3 regions of the Rhizobium sp. BK008 genome follow, and region 2 is predicted to be linked to each of the others. Evidence: predicted binding sites of a transcription regulator. Region 2 holds the regulator's gene; each other region holds the start of a gene.
What was found. The regulator PhoB, encoded in region 2, activates phosphate uptake and scavenging genes when phosphate is short. The targets are predictions, from matches to a motif close to TGTCATNNANCTGTCAT.
Positions count from the first base shown of each region.

Region 1: FHT69_RS01470 (DUF1045 domain-containing protein) is a predicted target of PhoB. The motif match lies at 3,673-3,689, and genes of this name have one in related genera.
Region 3: FHT69_RS21225 (DUF1868 domain-containing protein) is a predicted target of PhoB. The motif match lies at 5,519-5,535, and genes of this name have one in related genera.

Region 1 is NZ_JACIFK010000001.1:319,321-327,143, reverse strand. Features, by position in the region: gene uraH (hydroxyisourate hydrolase) at 138-494, opposite strand; gene FHT69_RS01490 (ureidoglycolate lyase) at 491-991, opposite strand; gene FHT69_RS01485 (DUF86 domain-containing protein) at 996-1,358, opposite strand; gene uraD (2-oxo-4-hydroxy-4-carboxy-5-ureidoimidazoline decarboxylase) at 1,355-1,855, opposite strand; gene puuE (allantoinase PuuE) at 1,855-2,778, opposite strand; gene FHT69_RS01470 (DUF1045 domain-containing protein) at 2,890-3,597, opposite strand; gene FHT69_RS01465 (FAD-binding oxidoreductase) at 3,712-4,890, opposite strand; gene mnmD (tRNA (5-methylaminomethyl-2-thiouridine)(34)-methyltransferase MnmD) at 4,889-5,629, shown strand; gene FHT69_RS01455 (response regulator) at 5,626-7,823, opposite strand, start outside.
Region 2 is NZ_JACIFK010000007.1:304,732-312,554, forward strand. Features, by position in the region: gene pstA (phosphate ABC transporter permease PstA) at 1-907, shown strand, start outside; gene pstB (phosphate ABC transporter ATP-binding protein PstB) at 923-1,738, shown strand; gene phoU (phosphate signaling complex protein PhoU) at 1,783-2,496, shown strand; gene phoB (phosphate regulon transcriptional regulator PhoB) at 2,644-3,327, shown strand; gene FHT69_RS25645 (GcrA family cell cycle regulator) at 3,588-4,121, opposite strand; gene FHT69_RS25650 (aspartate aminotransferase family protein) at 4,545-5,744, shown strand; gene argF (ornithine carbamoyltransferase) at 5,785-6,699, shown strand; gene FHT69_RS25660 (Hsp33 family molecular chaperone) at 6,789-7,781, shown strand.
Region 3 is NZ_JACIFK010000005.1:183,565-191,387, forward strand. Features, by position in the region: gene FHT69_RS21200 (MFS transporter) at 1-895, shown strand, start outside; gene ispG (flavodoxin-dependent (E)-4-hydroxy-3-methylbut-2-enyl-diphosphate synthase) at 1,095-2,345, shown strand; gene hisC (histidinol-phosphate transaminase) at 2,362-3,423, shown strand; gene FHT69_RS21215 (polyprenyl synthetase family protein) at 3,559-4,473, opposite strand; gene mtgA (monofunctional biosynthetic peptidoglycan transglycosylase) at 4,610-5,362, shown strand; gene FHT69_RS21225 (DUF1868 domain-containing protein) at 5,585-6,307, shown strand; gene FHT69_RS21230 (glutathione S-transferase family protein) at 6,321-6,968, shown strand; gene rpmF (50S ribosomal protein L32) at 7,124-7,309, shown strand; gene FHT69_RS21240 (hypothetical protein) at 7,453-7,823, shown strand, end outside.

The DNA of each region.
Region 1 (7,823 bases), on a different contig from region 2:
CCTTCGGGTTGGCTGAAACGGGCCGGCTGATCGACCGGCCGGCTTGGCCGTAGAGCTGGGCTACGACGCGCGCCGGCCGGTCGACCATCCAACTCCGTTTGAGCCAACAGAATGCTTCAATCTGACCAGGAAAGGCTCTAACTCCCTCGATAGGTGGAATAGGCATAGGGCGAAATCAGCAGCGGCACATGGTAGTGCGCCGTGACATCGGCGATACCGAAGCGGATCGGCACGATGTCGAGGAAGGCAGGATGCGGCAGCGGCGTGCCGCTCGCCCTCAGATAGTCGCCAGCATGGAAGACCAGTTCATAAATGCCGGCCCGGAAGCCTTCGCCAACCAGGATGGGGCCACCGTCGACCCGGCCGTCGGCATTGGTCTCGACCGTCTTCAGATGTCTGCGGATCTCGCCGTCGAGCTGGAAAAGATCGATCCTCAGACCCTCGGCGGGCTTGCCGAGGGCGGTGTCGAGAACATGCGTGGTCAGTCCGGTCATGGGGCTGGCTCTTTGATGATGTAAGGGGTTTCGAAGAAGAATTCTTCCAGATTATTGCCCGGCCCATCGCGGTCGACAACCAGGAAATCTGAGGCTTGGCCGAGCACCATCAGCGGATGATGCCAGACGTTGCGGCGGTAGTTCACGCCCTGATCGCCACGCGCCAGAAACACCTGCGGCCTGTGCGGACGGCCGTTCTCGTCCTCGGAAACGATGACGAGAAAGGAACGGCCAGAGACCGGCGAGAAACTCTGGCTGCCGAATGGGTGCCGCTCCATCATGGTGATTTCATAGGGGAAGGCACGCGGCTGGCCACGAAAGAGGTTGATGATGACGCGTGCGCCTTCGCCCGTCGCTTCAGCGGCGGCCAGCGCGTGAAAACGCTCCGTCGTGCCGCCATTGATGAGCCGCATCGAGGCCGGATCGGCTTCGATCACCTCGCCGAAGGGTGCGAAGGCGGATTTGGTGAGCGGGCGGATCTCGAGAAATTCGGACATGGCTTCACTCGCCTTGGGCATGCCAGTAACGGACAGCGTCGATCGCGGAAAGAAGTTCCGGCAGCGTGCGATACGTCGCCTCCCAGATTTCGGAGGGATTGAGATCGAAGACGTCCTCGAGAATGCGATTGCCCGTGCCACAGATTTTCGTCCATGGCAGGTCGGGATGCTCGGTCGCAAATTCCGGATGTGTGACGAGCAGGCGGGACGCCGCAGCACCGATGGTGAAGTGGCAGAAGGCAACCGCCTTGAAGGTGAGCTTGTCCCCGGCGAACGCCGCCTCATCCATTCCGCCGACGAAAGACAGCGCTTCGGATGCTGCCTCATACATCTCGTTGAGATAATCGATAGCGCGCCGCTCTTTCATTCAGCCTCCGGCAGCATCGATGTCAGCCGTAGCAGCGCGATCCGCTCGACCTGCGCCGTCGCGGTCGCAAATTCCTCGTCCCGATCGTTGCCGATGCGAGTTTCGAAAGCCGACAGGATGTCGTCTTTGCCGAGCCCCTTGACGGCGATGATGAAGGGAAAGCCGAATTTTTCGACATAGGCCGAATTGAGTTCGGTGAAGCGGCCGTGTTCGGCCGGGCTCAGCCGGTCGAGACCGGCGCCGGCCTGCTCCTTCCGGCTGTCTTCGGTGAGTTCGCCTGCTATGGCGAGGCGCCCGGCAAGATCGGGATGAGCCAGCAGCACGCCGAGACGCTCCTCTCGGCTTGCCGCCCGGAAGACGGCCACAAGGGCCGCATGCACGCCTGATGCCGTCAGCGGCGCCGGCAGGTGGCCGGCGTCATAGGCGCGCTCGGCAATAGAAGGCGAATGTTCGAAGACGCCGCCGAAGCGGGAGACAAAATCCTCGCGCGACATCATCAGAGCGCATCCGGCTGATGATGCTTGTGCCAGTGCTCGGCGATCTCAATGCGGCGCGGAATCCAGACCTTGTCGTGCTTCAGCACATATTCGATGAACCGCTTCAGTGCCGCCGCCCGGCCCGGGCGCCCGACGAGACGGCAATGCAGGCCGACCGACATCATCTTCGGGCTGCCCGCCTTGCCTTCCTCATAAAGCGTATCGAAGGCATCCTTCAGATAGGTGAAGAACTGATCGCCGGCGTTGAAGCCCTGCGGCGTCGCAAACCGCATGTCGTTGGTTTCGAGCGTATAGGGGATGATCAAGAAGGGTTTCCCGTCGACGCCCTTCACCCAATAAGGCAGGTCGTCGGCATAGGAATCGGAGGAATAGAGAAAACCGCCCTCCTCCTGCACCAGCCGAAGCGTATTGTCGGAAGGCTTGCCCTGATACATGCCGTAAGGCCGCTCACCGGTGAGTTCGGTGTGCAGCCGCACGGCTTCGAGGATATGCTTGCGCTCCAGATCTTCAGGAAAATCCTTGTATTCCAGCCAGCGGTAGCCGTGGCTGGCAATTTCCCAACCGGCCTCCTTCATCGCGGCGACGGCCTCGGGGTTGCGGGCCATTGCCAGCGTCACGCCGTAGACGGTCGCCTGCACCTTGAGATCGGTGAACATCCGCCAAAGCCGCCAGAAGCCGGCGCGCGAACCATACTCGTAGATCGATTCCATGTTGAGGTTGCGCTGCCCAGGCCAGGCGGCTGCGCCGACGATTTCCGACAGCAGGTTTTCGGAAGCCGGATCGCCGTCAAGGATCGAACTCTCGCCGCCCTCCTCGTAGTTGATGACGAACTGCACGGCGACGCGTGCCTCGTCCGGCCATTTCGGATCGGGCGTCAGACGCCCATAACCGACAAGATTGCGCGGATAGGTCTCGGATACCATCAAATCACCTTCTGAAAAGACGGGGAACGGTAGCATCCGCAGCCGGAATGTCGAGACGGAAACTGCGCAACGGGATTTTCCCATTACGGAACAAATCTTTAGCCTGGATATTCAGGCGATCTTGCGCGCGCTGACCTTGCCCATCGGATGCAGCGAATGAACGCGGAAAGGGCCGCCGGTGCCCTCCTCGATCATCAGCGCCACGTTGGAAACCGTGACCGGCTCGCATAACACAGGCTCGAAGATCGTCTGCAGCGCCGGCTCGATGCGCGGCATGTCGATCGCGTTGACAGGGCCTGTCACCGGCATATGAAAGCGGAACTCCTCCATCACGTAAGGGCTACCCCAGCGATGCAGATTGGCAAATTGCGTCGCCGACAGCCCGTCCGGATCGCTGCGTTCGATCTCGGCCTCGCTCAGCGGCGCGCGGAAACGATCGAATTCCTGCACGATCGCCGAGGCGAGATACTGGATCTGCTCGCAGGGAATACTCGGCAGCAGGCTGTAGAAATTGCCGAGCCGGGCGACTTCGATACGCGGAATCTGGAAGGGAACGAAGGTCCCGGAAAAACGCATCAGATCGCGCAAGAGTTGCGCTTCCGACATCTCGTGAGACAAGTGAAATGGCGTCTTCAAAACGCCGTGAAAACCATAGCGCCGCGGCACGGCGGTATGGAAGGCGATCTCGTGAATGCCGAGACCACGAACGGCCGGAGGCTCCACCATATCGCCCGAAAACACGTTGCGGCCAAGCCAATTGGCGGCCACGAGCGATAGAGGGTCGCTCGCCGGGGGCGTGAAGCAAATGGCATAGCGCATGCAATTTCCTCCATCAAGGAAGTGAGCGCCGCTGACTTCAGGCGCTGTCGATGCGCAAGCAGATAGGTGATTTGCATGACAGAATAACGAAACGCAGCGGCGCCTAATTCACGTTTAACGTGAAGCCGCCGCGATGTGGCTTGAAATTGCGAAGCTTTCCGGCAACAAAAATCCGCAATCTGTATCGCCTGCGATTGCTATCGCCGCCTCCGCCAGCCGGTGCGCCAGGCCGAAGCTGACCTTGAAGCCACCGGTCAGCGCGATCAGGCGTGGGTGATCGGGGTGGCGACCGATCATCGGATCCCGGTCGATCGCCTTCGGGCGAAGCCCCGCCCAGCGCTCGACGACCGGGGCGTCGCGAAGGCTTGGCACGATCACCCGCGCCGTCTCGATCAGCATGTCGAGCTGGGCGTCGGTCGACATGGGATCGTCAAAGCGGTTCTCACTGGTGCTGCCGATCGCCACGTGCCCGCCTTCATGTGCGACGACATAGAGCCCGTCGAGAAAGATCGTCGGCAGCGACGGGTCGATATCGGCTTTCAACAGAGCCGCCTGCCCTTTGACCGGCTGGCCGAGCGGCTGCTTCAGCCCGGGCGTCAGCTCCTGCAACAGCGGAAAGGACTGATAGCCGGCGGCAAGGATGCAGCGGCTGAAAGCCAAGCTTTCGCCGCCTATTTCGGCGGTGCCGCGATCGGGATCAAGGCCTGCAACCCTGGCATGTTCGATGATCCGCACGTGTTTTGCCCGCCGCAGGAAGGCGGTAAGCGCCGCGATCAGCAACCGCGGCGCAACGCGCGCGGCGAGCGTGTCGTGCACGAAGCCGCTCTTGCCGGCGGACGGCTCGATCCAGCCATCGACCGGCGGACTGTCGAGCACATGCCAGTGGAAGCGGCGCTCGCCCGCCCGCCAATGGCGCTCGGCGTCTTCGAAATGGCCGCACGCTATGCGGTTGAGATGCGGCTTCGGCAACGGGATCAGCCGCCCGGACCTGGTATAACCGGCGGAAAGCCCGGTCATTGCTTCGAGCGCTGCGATTTCGGCTTCGAGTAGGACCAGCGCATCGAACTGGAACTGCTTCTTTTCAGACCACCGATCCGGCATATGCGGCATCAGCGCGCCGAGCAGGCCGCCGCTTGCGCCTTCGCCCAATCTGCCGGCGTCAGCAATAAGGGTACGGATGCCCCGGCGCTCGGCGTGGACGGCCGCCCAGAGACCCATGATGCCGCCGCCGACGATCAGCAATTCCGAGGATGATTGACCTGAGACCTGCTGAGGATTATCGGCTTTTTCCATGACAGACGTGAACCCCGATCAGATTGGCGCAGGCGCGCCGCAGCCGCTCGAATGGCGCGACGGCGATATGCCCTATTCCACCGCCTTTGGCGATCATTTTTATTGCCAGACGGATGGCCGGCTGGAATGCGGCCACGTCTTCCTCGCCGGCAACGGCCTGCCTGAGCGCTGGAACGGGCGGCAGGAATTCATGATCGGCGAGCTCGGCTTCGGCACCGGCCTGAACTTCGCCGAGACCTGGCGGCAGTGGAAGCTCCACCGAGCCGGCGGCCAGCACCTGCATTTCATCTCCTTCGAGCTCCATCCGATGCGTGGCGAAGAGATCGGCCGGGCGCTGTCGCATTGGCCGGAGATCGATAGCGAGCGCGAGGCGCTGACGGCGGCCTGGCCGCAGACGCCTGCTGGAACCGTCTCGCTCGATCTCGATCCTCAGACGCGACTCAGCGTCGTCTGCGGCCGCGCGCTCGACGGTGTCGCCGCGGCAAAGCCCGGCTTCGACGCCTGGTATCTCGACGGCTTCGCCCCGTCACGCAACGGCGACATGTGGTCGGAGGAACTGATGCGGCTCGTCTGCGAGAAAAGTGCCGCCGGCGGCACGTTCGCCACCTATGCGGCGGCCGGCTTCGTGCGCCGCAACCTCATTGCCGCCGGTTTTGCCATCGAGCGCCGCCAAGGCTTCGCCGGCAAGCGCGAAATGCTCTGCGGTATCAAGGCGTCCCCCGGTCAGCGCGCGGATTAATAGCTGCTGCGCTCCGGCTGCTGCTCGCTCGTTCCGAGCCATTGCCGGATTTTCTCTTCCAATAGTTCAGGGCTGATCGGCTTCGACATGTAATCGTCCATGCCGGCGTCGAGGCAAAGCTCGCGGTCGCTTTCGAGCGCATGGGCGGTGACCCCGATGATCGGCACGCGGTGCCCCTGGCCCTTTTCCCTTTCGCGGATCGTCTGGGTCGCCTGATGGCCGTTCATGACGGGCATGGAGACATCCATCATGATGATGCGCGGCGTATGCCGCTCCCAGGCAGCGACCGCCGCCTCACCATTCTCGACGACGAGGAAGGAAAGACCCGTTCCCTGCAGGATCTGCGTGAAGACGATCTGGTTGACCTCGTTGTCCTCGGCAACGAGCACGTCGACGAATTCGGCCGCCCGCTTCTGCGGCGCGGGTGCCGGCGGCTTTGCCGGTGCCGCCGCTTCCCTCTGCAGCCGGGCAATCTCGGCCTCGGAGGCCTGCTTGACGCGGCTGGCGCGCACCACTTCGACGACGGTGTTGCGCAGCACGTTGGCGCGCGCCGGCTTCATCAGATGCGCGTGGCCGTTGAGCGCCGCGAATTCCTTTTCCGTGCCGGAAATATCCATCGACGTCAGGAAGATGATCGGCAATTCGACAAAGCGGGGATCGGCGCGGAGCCGGCGCGCGACATCGGCCCCGTTCATATCGGGCATGTGATAGTCGAGCACCACGGCATCGACGGCAATGCCGAGATCGGCCGCCGCCTCGAGGATCGCAAGGCCGGTACCGCCGCCTTCGGCGGCCACGCCGTCGAAACCCCAGAGAGCAAGCTGCTCGGTCAGAATGCGCCGGTTCACGTCATTGTCGTCGACGACGAGGACGCGCGCGCCCTGCACGTTGATCGGCAACGGCTTCGGTTCGATGCGGGCGGCCGCCACCGCAAACGGCAGATTGACGGTGAAGACCGAGCCCTTGTTGCCTTCGCTTTCGACGTTGAGATACCCGCCGAAAAGGTCGACGAGCCCGGCAGTGATCGCAAGGCCGAGGCCCGTTCCCTCATGCCGGCGGGTCGAGGAGGCGTCCACCTGCGAAAACTTGTCGAAGATCGATTCGAGCTTCTCCGGCGGGATGCCGATACCGGTATCCTCGATGCGGATGCTCGCCATGATCTCGCCGCCGTCGGCGGCCTGAAAGCCGAGATCGACGAAGACGTAGCCACGCTCGGTGAACTTGACGGCGTTGCCAACGAGATTGGTGACGATCTGACGGAAACGCCCGGCATCGCCGATCACGGCGGCAGGCAGGTCGGGTGCGGCCCGCACCAGCAGCTCGATGTTCTTCTCGGCGGCATGCGAAGACAAGAGCGTCGCCACGTCCTCCACCGCTTCGGTAATATCGAAGGCGGCCTTGCGCAGTTTCATCTGTCCGGCATCGATCTTCGAGAAGTCGAGGATGTCATTGATAATCGTCAGCAGCGCATTGCCCGATTTGACGATGATGTCGACGAAAGTCTTCTGGCGCGTGTCGAGATTGGTCTTGGCAAGCAGCTCCGCCATGCCAAGAACGCCGTTCATCGGCGTGCGGATCTCGTGGCTCATATTGGCGAGGAATTCGGATTTGGCGCGGTCGGCGGCTTCGGCGCGCGACAGCAGCTGCCGCAGTTCCTCCTCACGGCTCTTCAGCTCGGTGACGTCGGTGAAGAGCGCCACCCAATGCTGCCCCTCGCTGACCGTCGCCTCCATGTTGACCCAGCGTTCCCCGGCGATATGGAAGACGGTGGAAATCGGCTGCCGCGCCGCAATATTGGCGCGCCAGCCCTGCAGGATCTCGGCCGCCGCATCATGGAAATCGCCGCGCACCGCGCAGAAATCGAAGAGCCCGAGCCAGCTCACGCCTGGCTCGATATAGGGGGCCGGAATGCGCAGGATCTCTGAAAGCGCTTCGTTGGATAGCTTGATGATGCCGTCCTGGACGATGGCGATCCCCTGCGACATGGCGCGCGTTGCATCGCGCATCATCTCGCCGACCTGCTCCAGCGCCGCACGCGCCTCGTGGATTTCCTTTTCCCGTTCGCGCACCGCCGAAATATCGGCATAAGAAAGCAGGATGCGGTCGTGGGAGAGGCGGCGGCTGTCGAAGATGACGGATTTGCTGCCCGCCCAGCCGAGTTCGATCGGCTCCGGCTCATCTGTCTCGAACAGGT
Region 2 (7,823 bases):
CATGTCAGACCCGTCGATCATCGGCAAGACGGTCAATGTCACGGTGCTTGCCGACGCCAATGTCGACAGCGCCAACAAGGGCCAGATCGATCTTTCGGTCGATGAGAAGAACCGCAAGGTCAACGACAAGCAGGTTGGCTGGATGAACGAGCTGAAGGCGAGCGGCGCTCTTCACAAGCAGTTCAACACCGGCCTCTTCGTCAACGGCAACTCCAGCCGTCCGGAGGCCGCAGGCCTTGGCGTCGCCCTCATCGGCTCGCTCTATCTGATGCTGATCGTGCTGGTGCTGTCGCTGCCGATCGGCGTCGCCGCCTCGATCTATCTCGAGGAGTTTGCACCGAAGAACAAGCTGACGGACCTGATCGAGGTCAACATCAACAACCTCGCCGCGGTTCCCTCGATCGTCTACGGTCTGCTCGGTCTGTCCGTCTTCATCAACTTCATCGGCCTGCCGCGCTCGGCGTCGCTGGTCGGCGGCCTGGTGCTGACGCTGATGACCCTGCCGACGATCATCATCGCCACGCGTGCCGCTCTTCGCGCCGTGCCGCCGTCGATCCGCGCCGCAGCCCTCGGCCTCGGCGCTTCCAAGATGCAGATGGTGTTCCACCACGTTCTGCCGCTCGCCATGCCCGGCATCCTCACCGGCACGATCATCGGCCTGGCGCATGCGCTCGGCGAAACCGCGCCGCTGCTCCTGATCGGCATGGTCGCCTTCGTCGCCAACGCGCCGACGACGCCGCTCGATCCCTCGACGGCTCTGCCCGTACAGGTCTATATGTGGGCCAACGAGGCCGAACGTGCCTTCGTCGAGCGTACTTCGGGTGCCATCATCGTTCTGCTCCTGTTCCTGATCGTCATGAACATGGGCGCCATCCTCTTGCGTCGTCGCTTCGAGCGCCGCTGGTAAACGGAGTTAAACATCATGAACATGTTGACGGAAGCTGCAGTTGAAAAGGCGCTGGATCACAAGATGAGCAACGTCCCGTATAAGATGATCGGAAAGGATGTCTCGGTTTACTACGGCGAAAAGCGCGCGCTTTTCGATGTGAACCTGAACATCCGCGAAAACACCGTAACCGCCCTGATCGGCCCGTCCGGCTGCGGCAAGTCGACCTTCCTGCGGAGCCTCAACCGCATGAACGACACGATCGACGGCTGCCGCGTCACCGGCAAGATCACGCTCGACACCGACGATATCTATGATCCGGATATCGACGTCGTCGAACTTCGCGCCCGCGTCGGCATGGTCTTCCAGAAGCCGAACCCGTTCCCGAAGACGATCTACGAAAACGTCTCCTACGGCCCGCGCATCCATGGCCTGGCCAAGTCGAAGGCCGATCTCGATCAGATCGTCGAGACCAGCCTGCAGCGCGCCGGCCTCTGGAACGAGGTCAAGGACCGCGTGCATGAATCCGGCACCGGCCTGTCCGGCGGTCAGCAGCAGCGCCTCTGCATTGCGCGTGCCGTCGCCGTCAGCCCTGAGGTCATCCTGATGGACGAGCCCTGCTCGGCGCTCGACCCGATCGCCACCGCCAAGGTCGAGGAACTGATCCACGAACTGCGCGAGAACTACACGATCGTCATCGTCACCCACTCCATGCAGCAGGCCGCGCGCGTCTCGCAGCGCACCGCCATGTTCCACCTCGGCAATCTCGTCGAGGAGAACGACACCGACAAGATGTTCACCAATCCGGACGATCCGCGCACCCAGGATTACATCATGGGTCGCTTCGGCTGATCCTGCCGTCACCAAGCCTTTCCGTTATTCGAGGATAAAGCCCCATGGCATCGACACATATTTATTCTGCCTATGATGATGATCTGAAGTTCCTGTCCAGGCGGATTTCCGAAATGGGCGGCCTGGCCGAGCAGATGGTCGCCGAAGCCGTGCGGGCGCTGGTCAACGGCGATACCGCGCTGGCGCAGAAGGTCATCTCCGACGATGTGATCCTCGATCACGCCGAACGCGAAATCGGCGACAAGGCGATCGTCACCATCGCCCGCCGCCAGCCGATGGCCGCGGACCTGCGCGAAATCATGGGTTCGATCCGCATCGCCGCCGATCTCGAACGCGTCGGCGACCTCGGCAAGAACACCGCCAAGCGCGTCATCGCCGTCCAAAGCACCGGCGTTCCCCGCAAGCTCGCCCGCGGTCTCGAGCATCTCTCCGAGCTGGCGCTCGTCCAGCTCAAGGAAGTGCTCGACGTCTACACCAATCGCTCCGCCGACAAGGCGAACGCGATCCGCGAACGCGACAACGAGATCGACGCGATGTACACCTCGCTGTTTCGCGAACTCCTGACCTACATGATGGAAGATCCGCGCAACATCACCAGCTGCACGCATCTTCTCTTCTGCGCCAAGAACATCGAGCGCATCGGCGACCACGCCACCAACATCGCCGAGACGATCTTCTACATGGCGACAGGTGCGCAGCCGGAAGGCGATCGTCCGAAAGACGACAGCGCCAACACCGTCGGCGCGGTAACCGAATAACCGCCCGGGCCGGACGGCCGGGCTAGAAGCTTGCGTGCGCGCCCATCCGGGGCGCGCAAAGAGGTCGCAGCCAATTCTGAATTTGCGCAGGATGCATTGCTTGAACCATCCCCGGTTCAGGGATCATGCGCGAGGAGACCGACACGCATGATCCCGAGAGTTGCAGTTGTTGAAGACGAGGAAGCCCTGAGCGTGCTTCTTCGCTACAATCTCGAAGCGGAAGGCTTCGAGGTCGATACCATCCTTCGTGGCGACGAAGCCGAAATGCGGCTTCAGGAGCGCACGCCCGATCTGCTCATCCTCGATTGGATGCTGCCTGGCGTCTCCGGCATCGAACTCTGCCGGCGCCTGCGCATGCGGCCGGAAACCGAGCGCCTGCCGATCATCATGCTGACGGCGCGCGGCGAAGAGAGCGAACGCGTCCGCGGGCTTTCGACGGGTGCCGACGATTATGTCGTCAAGCCCTTCTCGACCCCCGAACTCGTCGCCCGCGTCAAGGCGATGCTGCGCCGCGCCCGTCCCGAGGTGCTGTCGACGGTGCTGAAATGCGGCGATATCGAACTCGACCGCGAAACCCACCGGGTCCATCGCAAGACCCGCGAAGTCCGCCTCGGCCCCACCGAATTCCGCCTGCTGGAATTCCTGATGTCGTCGCCGGGCCGGGTCTTCTCTCGCTCGCAGCTTCTCGACGGTGTCTGGGGCCACGATATCTATGTCGACGAACGCACCGTCGACGTCCATGTCGGCCGCCTGCGCAAGGCGCTGAATTTCTCCAACATGCAGGACGTCATCCGCACCGTCCGCGGCGCCGGTTATTCGATGGAAGCCTGAGGGCCTCCATTCTGATTGCTGACAACGTCGCTCGAGCTAGCGTCTGCCCCTCACCCTAACCCTCTCCCCGTAAAACGGGGCGAGGGGACGTGCCCTGCGACAGGTTAGCGGGGAACGGAGAGGTCGCGGCATATCCCCTTCGCCCCGCAAGCGGGGAGAAGGTGCCGGCAGGCGGATGAGGGGCAGCCATCCGCGCGAACCAATAACCACAAAAAAACGGGCCAGTCGGCCCGTTTCTCATGTGCGGCGATGTTACCCGCTCAGCTGGCCCGCGCTGCTGCCCGGCGGCGTTCGTTGACCGGCTGGTAGGCAAGCTTCTGGTGATAGCTGCAATAGGGCGAATTGTCGGGGGATTCGCAGCCGCAGAAGTGGAAGTCGTCCTTCAGCGGATCGCCGACCGGCCACTTGCAAGTGCGTTCGGTCAGTTCCGTCAGGCCGAGGCGTCGGGAAATCGGAACGACCACGTTGCCTCTCGGCACGTATTCCATTTCCTCGATCGTTTCGATCTCGATCTCTTCCTTCAGCATCGTCGCGCCCTGCTGGCGGGTAACGGTGCGAGTGGCGACCCGTGAGGCGTAGTTCGGCGCGCGCGGCGCAGAAGTATTGCGTTTCGGCGTTCGGGCGGCATTGGCGGTACCGCCGGCCTTGGCACGGCCGGGGAGGCTCAGCCGATGCACCTTGCCGATGACCGCGTTTCTGCTGACGCCACCAAGTTGTGCCGCGATCTGGCTGGCGCTCAGTCCTTCGGCCCAGAGCTTCTTGAGTTTCTCGACCCGCTCGTCTGTCCAGTTCATGCCCTGTCTCCACCTTTTGCGTTGGTGATGGCAGAATCCCTCACCGTTGTCCCGGAAGGCTCCGAAACAAGAAACGCTTGATCAATTTTGGTGACTAGTTCCGCCGCATGCAGTCTAGTAATTGAACTTTAACCTAGTGTGAGGCTGACTCCGTGACAAGAGTCGCATGAATCCGGATGAATCGAATTTCAAGTTTTCCCCAACTTGCTGCCCCGGCGTGGCATTTCTGCAATAATGCCTGTTGAGGACGGATAATGCTGCTGTACAAGCTTGCTGCATGCGCTAAGGGCGCAGTTTTGTTGACATTGCAGCGCGAAAAGGAAATAGTGCCAGTCGCCGCCGCAAGGCGGCATTTTTGATTTTTCGGGCCTGGTTTTCTTAGCCGGAGTCCGGAGCTTGATAACATCGATGGGAGATCGCGCTATGGCTGAAGCCGCGCCGCTTTATGACACCTATTCTCGTGCCCCGTTGCGGTTCGAGCGAGGCGAGGGCGTGTGGCTGATCACCGAAAGCGGCGAGCGATATCTCGATTTCGGCGCCGGCGTCGCCGTCACTTCGGTCGGCCACAGCAATCCGCATGTGGTCGGCGCGCTGAAGGAGCAGGCCGACAAGGTCTGGCATCTCTCCAACATCTATGAGATCCCCGGCCAGGAGCGCCTGGCCAAACGGCTGACCGACGCCACCTTTGCCGACAAGGTGTTCTTCACCAATTCGGGCGCCGAGGCGCTCGAATGCGCGATCAAGACGGCGCGCCGTTATCAGTATTCCAAGGGTCATCCCGAGCGCTTCCATATCATCACCTTCGAGGGCGCCTTTCACGGCCGGACGCTGGCGACGATCGCCGCCGGCGGCCAGGAGAAATATCTTGAGGGCTTCGGCCCCAAGGCGCCCGGTTTCGATCAGGTGGCTTTCGGCGACATCGAAGCGGTGCGCGCCGCGATCACCGATGCCACGGCCGGAATTCTCATCGAGCCGGTGCAGGGCGAGGGCGGCGTGCGTCCGGCCACCCCCGAATTCATGAAGGCGCTTCGCCAGATCTGCGACGAAAATGGCCTGCTGCTGATCCTCGACGAGGTCCAGACCGGGGTCGGGCGCACCGGCAGGCTCTTCGCCCATGAATGGTCGGGCGTCACCCCCGACATCATGGCGGTCGCCAAGGGCATCGGCGGCGGTTTCCCCCTCGGCGCCTGCCTTGCCACGGCAGAGGCTGCCTCCGGCATGAAGGCCGGCACGCACGGCTCGACCTATGGCGGCAATCCGCTCGCCATGGCCGTCGGCAGCGCCGTGCTCGACATCATTCTCGCCGATGGCTTCCTCCAGCAGGTGCGCGACGTCGCGCTTGTCTTCCGCCAGGGCCTGGCCTCGCTGAAGGACCGTTATCCCGATGTGATCGAGGATATCCGAGGCGAGGGGCTGTTGCTCGGCGTCAAGGCCGCCATTCCCTCAGCCGAACTGCTGCAGGCGATCCGCGCCGCCCATCTGCTCGGCGTGCCCGCCGGCGACAATGTCATCCGCCTTCTTCCGCCCCTCGTGGTCACCGCCGAGGAAGCCCGCGAGGGCCTTGCCCGCATCGAGCGCGCTGCCGAGAGCATTCGCGCCTCCAAGGTCAAGAAGACGGCTTGAAGGGATTGCCGCCTGCGGGCGCAGCACAGGTAACAAGACTATGGCTCCTAAACATTTCCTCGATCTTTCGGCGGTCACGTCAGCCGATCTCAGAACCATCATGAACGATGCGCTCGCCCGCAAGCAGGCCTTCAAGGCCGGCACGGGCGACAAGCCGCTCGCCGGCAAGATGCTGGCGATGATCTTCGAGAAGCCGTCGACGCGCACCCGCGTCTCCTTCGATGTCGGCATGCGCCAGCTCGGCGGCGAAACGCTGTTCCTGTCAGGCACCGAGATGCAGCTCGGCCGCGCCGAGACGATCGGCGACACCGCCAAGGTGCTGTCGCGTTATGTCGATGCGATCATGATCCGCACCACCGAGCATTCCAGGCTGCTGGAGCTTGCCGAGCATGCGACCGTGCCCGTGATCAATGCGCTGACGGATGACACCCATCCCTGCCAGATCATGGCCGATATCATGACCTTCGAAGAGCATCGCGGCCCGATCAAGGGCAAGACCATCGCCTGGACCGGCGACGGCAACAATGTGCTGCATTCGCTGGTCGAAGGGGCGGCGCGCTTCGGCTATCGCATGAACATGGCCGTGCCCCTTGGCTCGGAGCCCAAGGATCACTATCTGAACTGGGCCCGCAATGAGGGCGCCGAAATCATGCTCTGCCATGATGCCGACCGTGCGGTCGCCGGCGTCGATTGCGTGGTGACCGATACCTGGGTCTCCATGAATCAGGAACATCGGGCCCGGGGTCACAATGTCTTCCAGCCTTATCAGGTCAACGCGGCTTTGATGGCGAAGGCCGGCAATGATGCATTGTTCATGCATTGCCTGCCTGCTCATCGCGGTGAGGAAGTGACGGACGAAGTGATCGACGGTCCGCAATCCGTAGTCTTCGATGAGGCGGAAAACCGCCTTCATGCGCAGAAGTCGATTCTTGCTTGGTGCCTGGGCGCGATCTGAACCATAATCTGGTGTCGCGAGTCACAAACTCGCGACCGCGCGAGCGAAGGCCACGCTGGGCAGTCGCTTGAAAACTAGGAGTGAAAGCCATGGCAGAAGCTGCAGCCGCCCTCGGCCAGTTTGATTTCGCCGGCGATGACCATGTCGTCCCTTTTCAGGTGGAGGGTCTGGATGTGCGCGGCCGCGCCGTCCAGCTCGGCCCGATGCTCGATGCGATCCTCGAGCGCCATCATTACCCCGCCCCCGTCGCCCGGCTGCTTGCCGAAGTCGTCGTGCTGACGGTGCTGCTCGGCACCTCGCTGAAATTCGACGGCAAGTTCACGGTGCAGACCAAGGGCGATGGCCCGGTCGATCTTCTCGTCGCCGATTTCTCGACGCCGGAAAATGTCCGCGCCTATGCCCGTTTCGATCAGGCGCTGCTCAACAAGGCGATTGAAGCAGGTGAAACCGAGCCGGAGCAATTGCTCGGCAAGGGCGTGCTCGCCTTCACCATCGACCAGGGCAAGTTCGGCCAGCCCTATCAGGGCATCGTCGCGCTCGACGGCACCTCGCTGGAGGAGATCGCCGGCGTCTATTTCCGCCAGTCGGAGCAGATCCCGACGCGCGTGCGCCTGGCCGCGGCCGAACTCTTCGATCGTGACGAGGCGGGCAAGCCGCGCCATCGCTGGCGGGCAGGCGGCCTTGTCGCCCAGTTCCTGCCGGAGGCGCCGGAGCGCATGCGCCAGCCGGATCTCCACGGCGGCGACGGCGACACCGGCAACCGCCCGCATGGCGAGGACGATGCCTGGGTCGAAGCCCGTTCGCTGGTCGAGACCATCGACGCCGATGAACTGACGGATCCGCTGGTCGGGACCGAGCGGCTGCTGTTCCGCCTGTTCCATGAGCGCGGCGTCCGCGTCTACGAACCGCGCGCCGTCTTCGACCGCTGCAGTTGCTCGCGGGAGAAGATCAAGGGCGTGCTGAAGGGCTTTTCGGCCGAGGAGATCGAAGCCAGCCAGGAAAACGGCGAGATCGCCGTGACCTGTGAATTCTGCTCGACCACCTACCGCTTCGAGCCGGCCGAGCTTCAGCCAGCGGAGTAGGCACGGTTAAGGACACGCACAGCGAACAATAAAAGATTAGCG
Region 3 (7,823 bases), on a different contig from region 2:
GACGCTCGCGCCAAATGTGATCACCGGGGCCATCTCGCTCTTCCTGTTCGGCGGCTTCATTGGCGCAATGGATGTGGCGATGAATGCCAATGCGGTGTCGGTCGAGAAATCCATGCGCCGCGCCATCATGTCGTCCTGCCATGCGTTCTGGAGTCTTGGTGGACTGATCGGCTCAGGTCTCGGCGGCATCGTGATTTCCAAGCTCGGTATTCTCGGTCATGCGGAACTGGCGACGGTGCTGGCGGCAATCTTCCTTGCTCTGGCATGGCCGATGATCCTTGCGGACCCGCCGCATCCCGACACCAAGAAGGAAAAGACGAAGCTGCCGATGGTGCCGCTGCCGTGGCTGCTCGGATTGATGGCGCTGTTCAGCATGGTGCCGGAAGGTGCGGTTCTCGACTGGGGCGCGCTCTATCTCCGGCAGGAAATGGATGCATCCGTGGCACTTTCCGGTCTTGGTTTCGCAGCCTTTTCGGCGACCATGGCGATCATGCGCTTTGCCGGCGATCTGGTGCGCGACCGTCTGGGCGGCGTCAAGACGCTGCGCATCTGCACGCTGTTTGCGATCGTCGGCATGCTGCTTGCAGGCTTGGCCCCCAATGCCGAGATCGCTATCCTGGGTTTTGCCTTTTGCGGGATCGGGATTTCCAACATGGTGCCGATCGCTTTCTCGGCGGCGGGCAATATTCCCGGCCTCAAGCCTGGCATCGGCATCTCGGTCGTCACGACCATGGGCTACTCCGGCATGCTGGTCGCACCGTCCTTGATCGGCTTCGTCGCCGAGCATGTCGGCTTCGCTGCGGTCTTCATGGCGCTGCCGGTGCTGCTGCTCGTCGTCCTCCTGTTTTCCAAACTGGCCCATTATGCCGATGGGACCTCCGGAGGCGGCCACTGAACCGCCTCCAACCAAAAGTGATATCGGGGGCGGTTGACAAGAAAGCGGTCATGATCCACCTGAAAGGCGCTGTTTCTAAAGCGCGTCGCAATCTTTCAGATTTGCTTCTCGCGCTTTAGGTCTTTATTTTGCGCATGTCGTGATCGCAAAACCGCTGCATACTTTTGCGCGACATGCTTTAGGGGTGCAAGAACTCTTCATGTTGTCAGCCGCCGATTTTGATCCGAAACCGCGCCGCGCTTCCGTTGCCGTCGATGTCGGCGGCGTCATCGTCGGCGGCGGGGCGCCGGTCGTCGTGCAATCCATGACGAATACCGATACGGCCGATATCGACTCGACCGTCGCGCAGGTCGCCGCCCTGTTCCGGGCTGGCTCGGAGCTTGTGCGTATCACCGTCGACCGTGACGAGAGTGCGGCCGCCGTGCCGAAGATCCGCGAGCGGCTGCTGCGGCTCGGCATGGACGTGCCATTGATCGGCGACTTCCACTATATCGGCCACAAGCTGCTCGCCGATCATCCCGATTGTGCCGCGGCGCTGGCGAAATACCGCATCAACCCCGGCAATGTCGGCTTCAAGGACAAGAAGGACAAGCAGTTCGCCGAGATCATCGAGATGGCGATCCGCCATGACAAGCCGGTGCGTATCGGCGTCAACTGGGGTTCGCTCGACCAGGATCTGCTGACGGCGCTGATGGACCAGAATGCCGCGGCCGGTTCGCCGCTTTCGGCCCGGCAGGTGACGCGCGAGGCGATCGTGCAGTCGGCGCTGCTTTCGGCAGCCCTTGCCGAGGAGATCGGCCTGCCGCGCAACCGCATCATCCTGTCGGCCAAGGTCAGCCAGGTGCAGGATCTGATCGCCGTCAATTCGATGCTCGCCGAACGCTCCAATCACGCGCTGCATCTCGGTCTGACCGAAGCCGGCATGGGCACCAAGGGCATCGTCGCCTCGTCGGCGGCTATGGGCTTCGTGTTGCAGCATGGCATCGGCGATACGATCCGCGTGTCGCTGACGCCCGAGCCGAATGGCGACCGCACCCGCGAAGTCCAGGTGGCGCAGGAGATCCTGCAGGTCATGGGCTTCCGCCAGTTCATACCGGTCGTTGCCGCCTGTCCGGGCTGCGGACGCACGACCTCGACGGTGTTCCAGGAGCTTGCCCAGAACATCCAGAACGACATTCGCAAGAACATGCCGGTCTGGCGCGAAAAGTATCCCGGAGTCGAGGCGCTGAACGTCGCCGTCATGGGCTGCATCGTCAACGGGCCGGGTGAAAGCAAACATGCCGATATCGGCATTTCGCTTCCCGGCACCGGCGAGACGCCGGCCGCCCCTGTTTTCATCGATGGCCGTAAGGCGCTGACGCTGCGCGGCCCCAATATCGCCGCCGACTTCGAGGCGCTTGTCGTCGATTATATCGAGAAGCGTTTCGGCCGGCGGACGGCGGCGGAATGAACGCCTTCGAGTTCGAATGAGCCGGTATTGGTCTGATATCGTCAGCAAGCTTCGGCCCTATGTCGCCGGAGAGCAGCCGCGTATCGCCGGCTTGGTCAAGCTCAACACTAACGAGAATCCCTACGGGCCGTCTCCGAAGGCACTCGAGGCAATCCGGCAAGCGACGGACGATCGTCTGCGGCTCTATCCCGATCCCGCGGCGACGGAATTGCGCGAGACGATCGCCGCCCGTTTCGGCCTGATGGCGGAAGAAGTATTCGTTGGCAACGGCTCCGACGAGGTCCTCGCCCTCGCGTTTCAGGCGCTGTTGAAACACGAACGGCCGCTTCTCTATCCCGATGTGACCTATAGCTTCTACCCGACATATAGCCTGCTATACGATGTCGAAGCGATCGAAGTGCCTGTCGATCACGGGTTCCAGATCCGACTGGCGGATTACGACAGGCCGTGCGGCGCGATCATCATCCCCAATCCGAATGCACCGACCGGGATCGGCCTGCCGCGTGCCGACATAGAGGCGCTTGTCGCCGCTCACCCGGATGCGGTCGTCGTGATCGACGAGGCCTATGTCGATTTCGGCGGCGAAAGCGCCGTCCCGCTCATTTCAAAATATCCCAATCTGCTTGTCATTCAGACCCTGTCGAAATCCCGCTCGTTCGCAGGCCTGCGCGTCGGCTTCGCGCTGGGGCAGCGGGAACTGATCGAGGCGCTGGTGCGCGTCAAGGACAGTTTCAATTCCTATCCGCTCGATCGCCTGGCGCAGGTCGCCGCGACGGCGGCGATCAAGGACGAGGCGTGGTTCGAGACATGCCGGAGGAAGCTTATCGCCAGCCGGGAAAACCTCGTCTCCGAACTCCAAGCGCTGGATTTCGAGGTCTTGCCGTCCCAGGCGAATTTCGTTTTCGCAAGGCACCAAAGTCAGTCGGGTGCAGCGCTTCTCACCGCCCTTCGCGAGCGGAACATTCTCGTCCGGCTTTTTGCCAAGCCGCGTATTTCGGACTTCCTGCGGATCAGCATCGGCACGGACGAGGAATGTGCCCGCCTGGTTTCGGCTCTCACGGAAATATTGGCAGCCTGACCTGGAAAGGGATAGAGCGGTTCAGCTTTTAACGGAAGCGCAGAACCACTCTATTCCTTTGTTTTACGTAATTCCCGGTAAAAACGCTTCGCGCTTTGCCTGGGAAAACCGCTTCGCACTTTTCCTGGAATTGCTCTAGCTCTTCCGGTCGGCGATGAAATGCGCCGCAGCGGTAAGGGTCGAGGCACGGGCGCCGTAAGGGGTAAGCAGCGCCTCGGCATCGCGGACATGCTGGTGGAGCTGGCGCTCGGCCCATTCCATACCGCGCAGGGCGACGAGCGTTCCCTTGCCCCGGGCTGCGTCCTTGCCGGTCGCCTTGCCCATGGTCTCGGTGTCCGAAGTCAGGTCAAGAATGTCGTCGGCCAGCTGGAAGGCAAGGCCGATCTTTTCGCCGAAGGCGCGCAGGCGGCGGCGGTCTTCCGGCGCACTTGCCGAGATGATGGCGCCGGCTTCGCAGGCGAAGCGGATCAACGCGCCCGTTTTCATCGCCTGCAGGCGGATGATGCCGGCCTCGTCAGGGGCTTGTTTTTCCGCTGCCAGATCGAGGGCCTGGCCGCCGGTCATGCCGCCAAGACCGGCGGCGCGGGCAAGGGCCAGCACCAGCGATGCCTTGCTGGTATCGGGAAGCGCCGTTTCCGGCGCGGCGACGATATCGAAGGCGTAGGTCAGCAGGCTGTCGCCGGCGAGGATCGCGGTCGCTTCATCGAATTTAATGTGTACCGTTGGTTTGCCGCGGCGCAGGTCGTCATCGTCCATGGCCGGCAGGTCGTCATGGACGAGGGAATAGCAGTGGACGCATTCGAGTGCCGCGCCGACGCGAAGTGCTGCCTCAGCGTTGCCGCCGAGAAGGGCAGCGCTTTCGACGACCAGGAATGGGCGCAGCCGCTTGCCGCCGTTCAGCACGGCATAATGCATGGCATCGCGCAGCCTTTCGGGCCTGGCGATTTCATCGGAAAGGATGCTTGGTGAAAGCAATGCGTCGAGCAGCGCCTCGATCTCGTGGGCGTTGTTCTTCAGCCTCGTTTCGAAAGTGTCCCGGTTCGCGTCCATGGGCGCTGTTTGGCATGAGCGCCCCTGGGCTTGCAACGGAATTGTCGATGACAGCGGCAAGATTCACCACGCACTCTGGCATAAGCTCTGTACAGGCGCTATGAGAACGAGAGGAGCGAAATCGGACTGGGGAACATTGGATATAGCGCCGGAGAGAGAGGACAGCGTCGACATGCCGGTTCGTCGGCAATGGTTCGGAGATCGGCGGTTCGGAGATCGGCGCGTGTTGAAACGCATTGTTCTTGCCGTCCTGGTCTTTCTGATCCTTCCCTACGCGTTGATCTTTTTCTATCTGCTGCCCTTCATTCACCCCATCTCGACGCTGATGCTGCGCGATCTCCTGCTGCTGCGCGGTTACGACAGACAATGGGTGTCGCTGGATCACATCGCCCCGGTCGTGGTGCAGTCGGTGATGATGTCGGAGGATGGGCAATATTGCTTTCACGGCGGCGTCGACTGGGCTGAAATGCGCATGCTGGTCGAGGATACGCTGAAAGGCCAGGCGACGCGCGGCGGCAGCACCATCCCGATGCAGACGGCGAAAAACCTCTTCCTCTGGAACAGCCGCTCCTTCGTGCGCAAGGCGCTGGAGCTTCCACTCGCGGTCGCCACGGATTTCGTCCTGTCGAAACGGCGGCTGATGGAAATCTATCTCAATATCGCCGAATGGGGTCCCGGCATCTACGGCATCGAGGCGGCCGCCCAGCATCATTTCAAGGTGCCGGCCTCGAAGCTGACGCGGCGCCAGGCATCGCTGCTAGCCGTCTCGCTGCCGAACCCGATCGACCGCAATGCCGGCAAGCCCGGACGCGGCCTTCGCCGGCTTGCCGGCGTGATTGAGAGGCGTGCGCAAGGTTCGGGCGATTACATCAAGTGCATCTATGATTGACATCAGAGATTGACATCAGAACTTGTCGTCAGAACAGGATGATTTTAGTCCAGGGGCGGCCTAAAATCTGAATCCTGTTCTAAATTATATTGTGAGAGCGTGATGTCATGAGAAAACCGCGCACACTTTTCGGCATCATGCTCTAGAGGCGGTAAGCGTCATCTGACATTCTTGGTTCTGCCATATGGACGGATGCAGTCCAACCAGAGCCCCGATTCGCCCATGACCATCACGACATTTTCGCCCGAGCTTCTCTCTTATTCGAAGACGCACAATCCGAACCCGCCCGCCCATCTCGGCAGCCGCTATCGCAAAATCGGCGGCTTTCTCCCGGAAGCCGGCAACACCATCGTCTGCCATATCGAGAAGGGTTCGCAGACGCAGATGGCGCTGATCGAGGCGCGCGAGACATATCTGGCCATGCCCGAGGCTCCGCAGTTCCTCTTCACGCCGATATCAAGTCTTCACATGACACTTTTCGAAGGCGTCATCGAAACCCGGCGCCGGCAGGATTGCTGGCCGGGCGATCTGCCGCTCGATACGCCCATCGAAGACATGACCGAGTTGATGGCGGCCAGGCTCGAAGGTTTCTCGATGGCTGACCCCTTCAGGGTCGCGATCGTCGAAGCTCGCCCGTCGGGCCTGCTCGTCGACGGGGCGACGGAGACGGACCGCAAGGTCATGCGCGCCTGGCGCAACGCGCTGGCCGATCTTCTCGGCTATCGCCAGCCGAACCACGAGGATTATAAGTTCCACATGACCTTCGCCTATGCGGTCGAACGGCTTGAGGACGAAGCCTTGCCGCGCTGGCAGGCGATGCTCGATGACGTGGCCGAGGATATCCGCCGCAAGGCTCCCGTTTTCGAGCTTACCCCGCCGGCATTCTGCGTGTTCGAGGATATGAACCATTTCCACGAATTGCTGATCTTTGATTTCGAAGCCTGAACGGAGGAGGCCCATGGACAAACCGACGCTCTATATCGCCAACAAGAACTATTCCTCCTGGTCGTTTCGGCCCTGGATGGCGCTGACGGGCGTCGGCATCGATTTCGAGGAAGTGCTGATCCCCTTCGATTATCCTGGTGGCAATCCCCATATCAAGGCGGTTTCGCCGACCGGGCGAGTGCCGCTTCTCAAGCACGGCGCGTTGAAGATCTGGGAATCGCTGGCGATCATCGAATACGCCGCCGAGCTTTATCCGGAGGCCGGCCTTCTGCCTGGGGATCGGGCCGAGCGGGCGCTTGCCCGTTCGGTTTCGATGGAAATGCTCTCGAGCTTTCGGGCGCTGCGCAACGCCTGCCCGATGAATATCCGCCGGCCGAAGGCCAAGATCGCATTGCCGGATGGTGTCGACGCCGATATCAGCCGCATCGAGACAATCTGGCGCGACCTGTTGCAGCAATCCGGCGGACCGTTTCTCTTTGGTGCGTTCAGCGGGGCGGATGCGATGTTTGCGCCCGTCGTCAACCGCTTCGACATTTATGATCTCGTCAGCCGAAACGATACGCTGGTCTATATGGAGACCATGAAGGCGCATCCGGCCTGGCGAAAATGGGAAGAGGCGGCCCGCGCGGAGCCTTGGATCGTGCCGGAAGACGAAGTCTGAGCCCGGAATCATCGGCTTCGCAAAAAATACGCATGGGGACTGGTCAAGGCCACCCCTTGCATGTATAAGCGCGCCAAATTCCGAAATCGCGACATGTCCGTTTCGGCCGCCAGTCTGGCCGTGGGAATGTTTTGCCCGCAAGTGGAGTAAGAGAAATGGCTGTACCGAAGAGAAAAACAAGCCCGTCCAAGCGCGGTATGCGCCGTTCGGCAGATGCACTGAAGGCTCCGACCTATGTCGAAGACAAGAACTCCGGCGAACTGCGCCGCCCGCACCATATCGACCTGAAGACCGGTATGTATCGCGGCCGCCAGGTTCTGACGCCGAAGGAAAGCGCATAATTTCCTGGTCCGGCTTGTCCGATCGAAAGTTTCAAGGCCGGCGTCACGCCGGCCTTTTCTATTTCGACGGTATAATATTTGCAATGACTTGCGGTCTGGCAGCGGTTTGCGGCAGTATTCTTCTTGCGCTGAGGAGACTGCCGATGATAGCCGCAATGCCGCTGATGATTATCCCGTTTATTCTTTACAATCTGGCGATGCTGGGCCTGATGGGCGATGGCGGCATTCCGGCCCTGCAGCATGATGTCATCGTGCTGTCGATGATCTCGGGCGCGATCTGGAGCATGGCGCTCGGCGATCTGTTCATCGTCATCGCCCTTGTCGTGCTGTTCTTCGAAATCCTCAAGGCGACCAGAACCGGCCCCGGCAATCTCGTCAACCATATGTTGTCGATGCTGGTGTTCATCGCCTTCCTGGTCGAGTTTCTGCTCGTCCGGGATGCTGCGACGCAGGTATTCTTCATTTTGATGACGATCGCCCTGATCGATGTGATCGGCGGTTTTGCCGTCTCGAT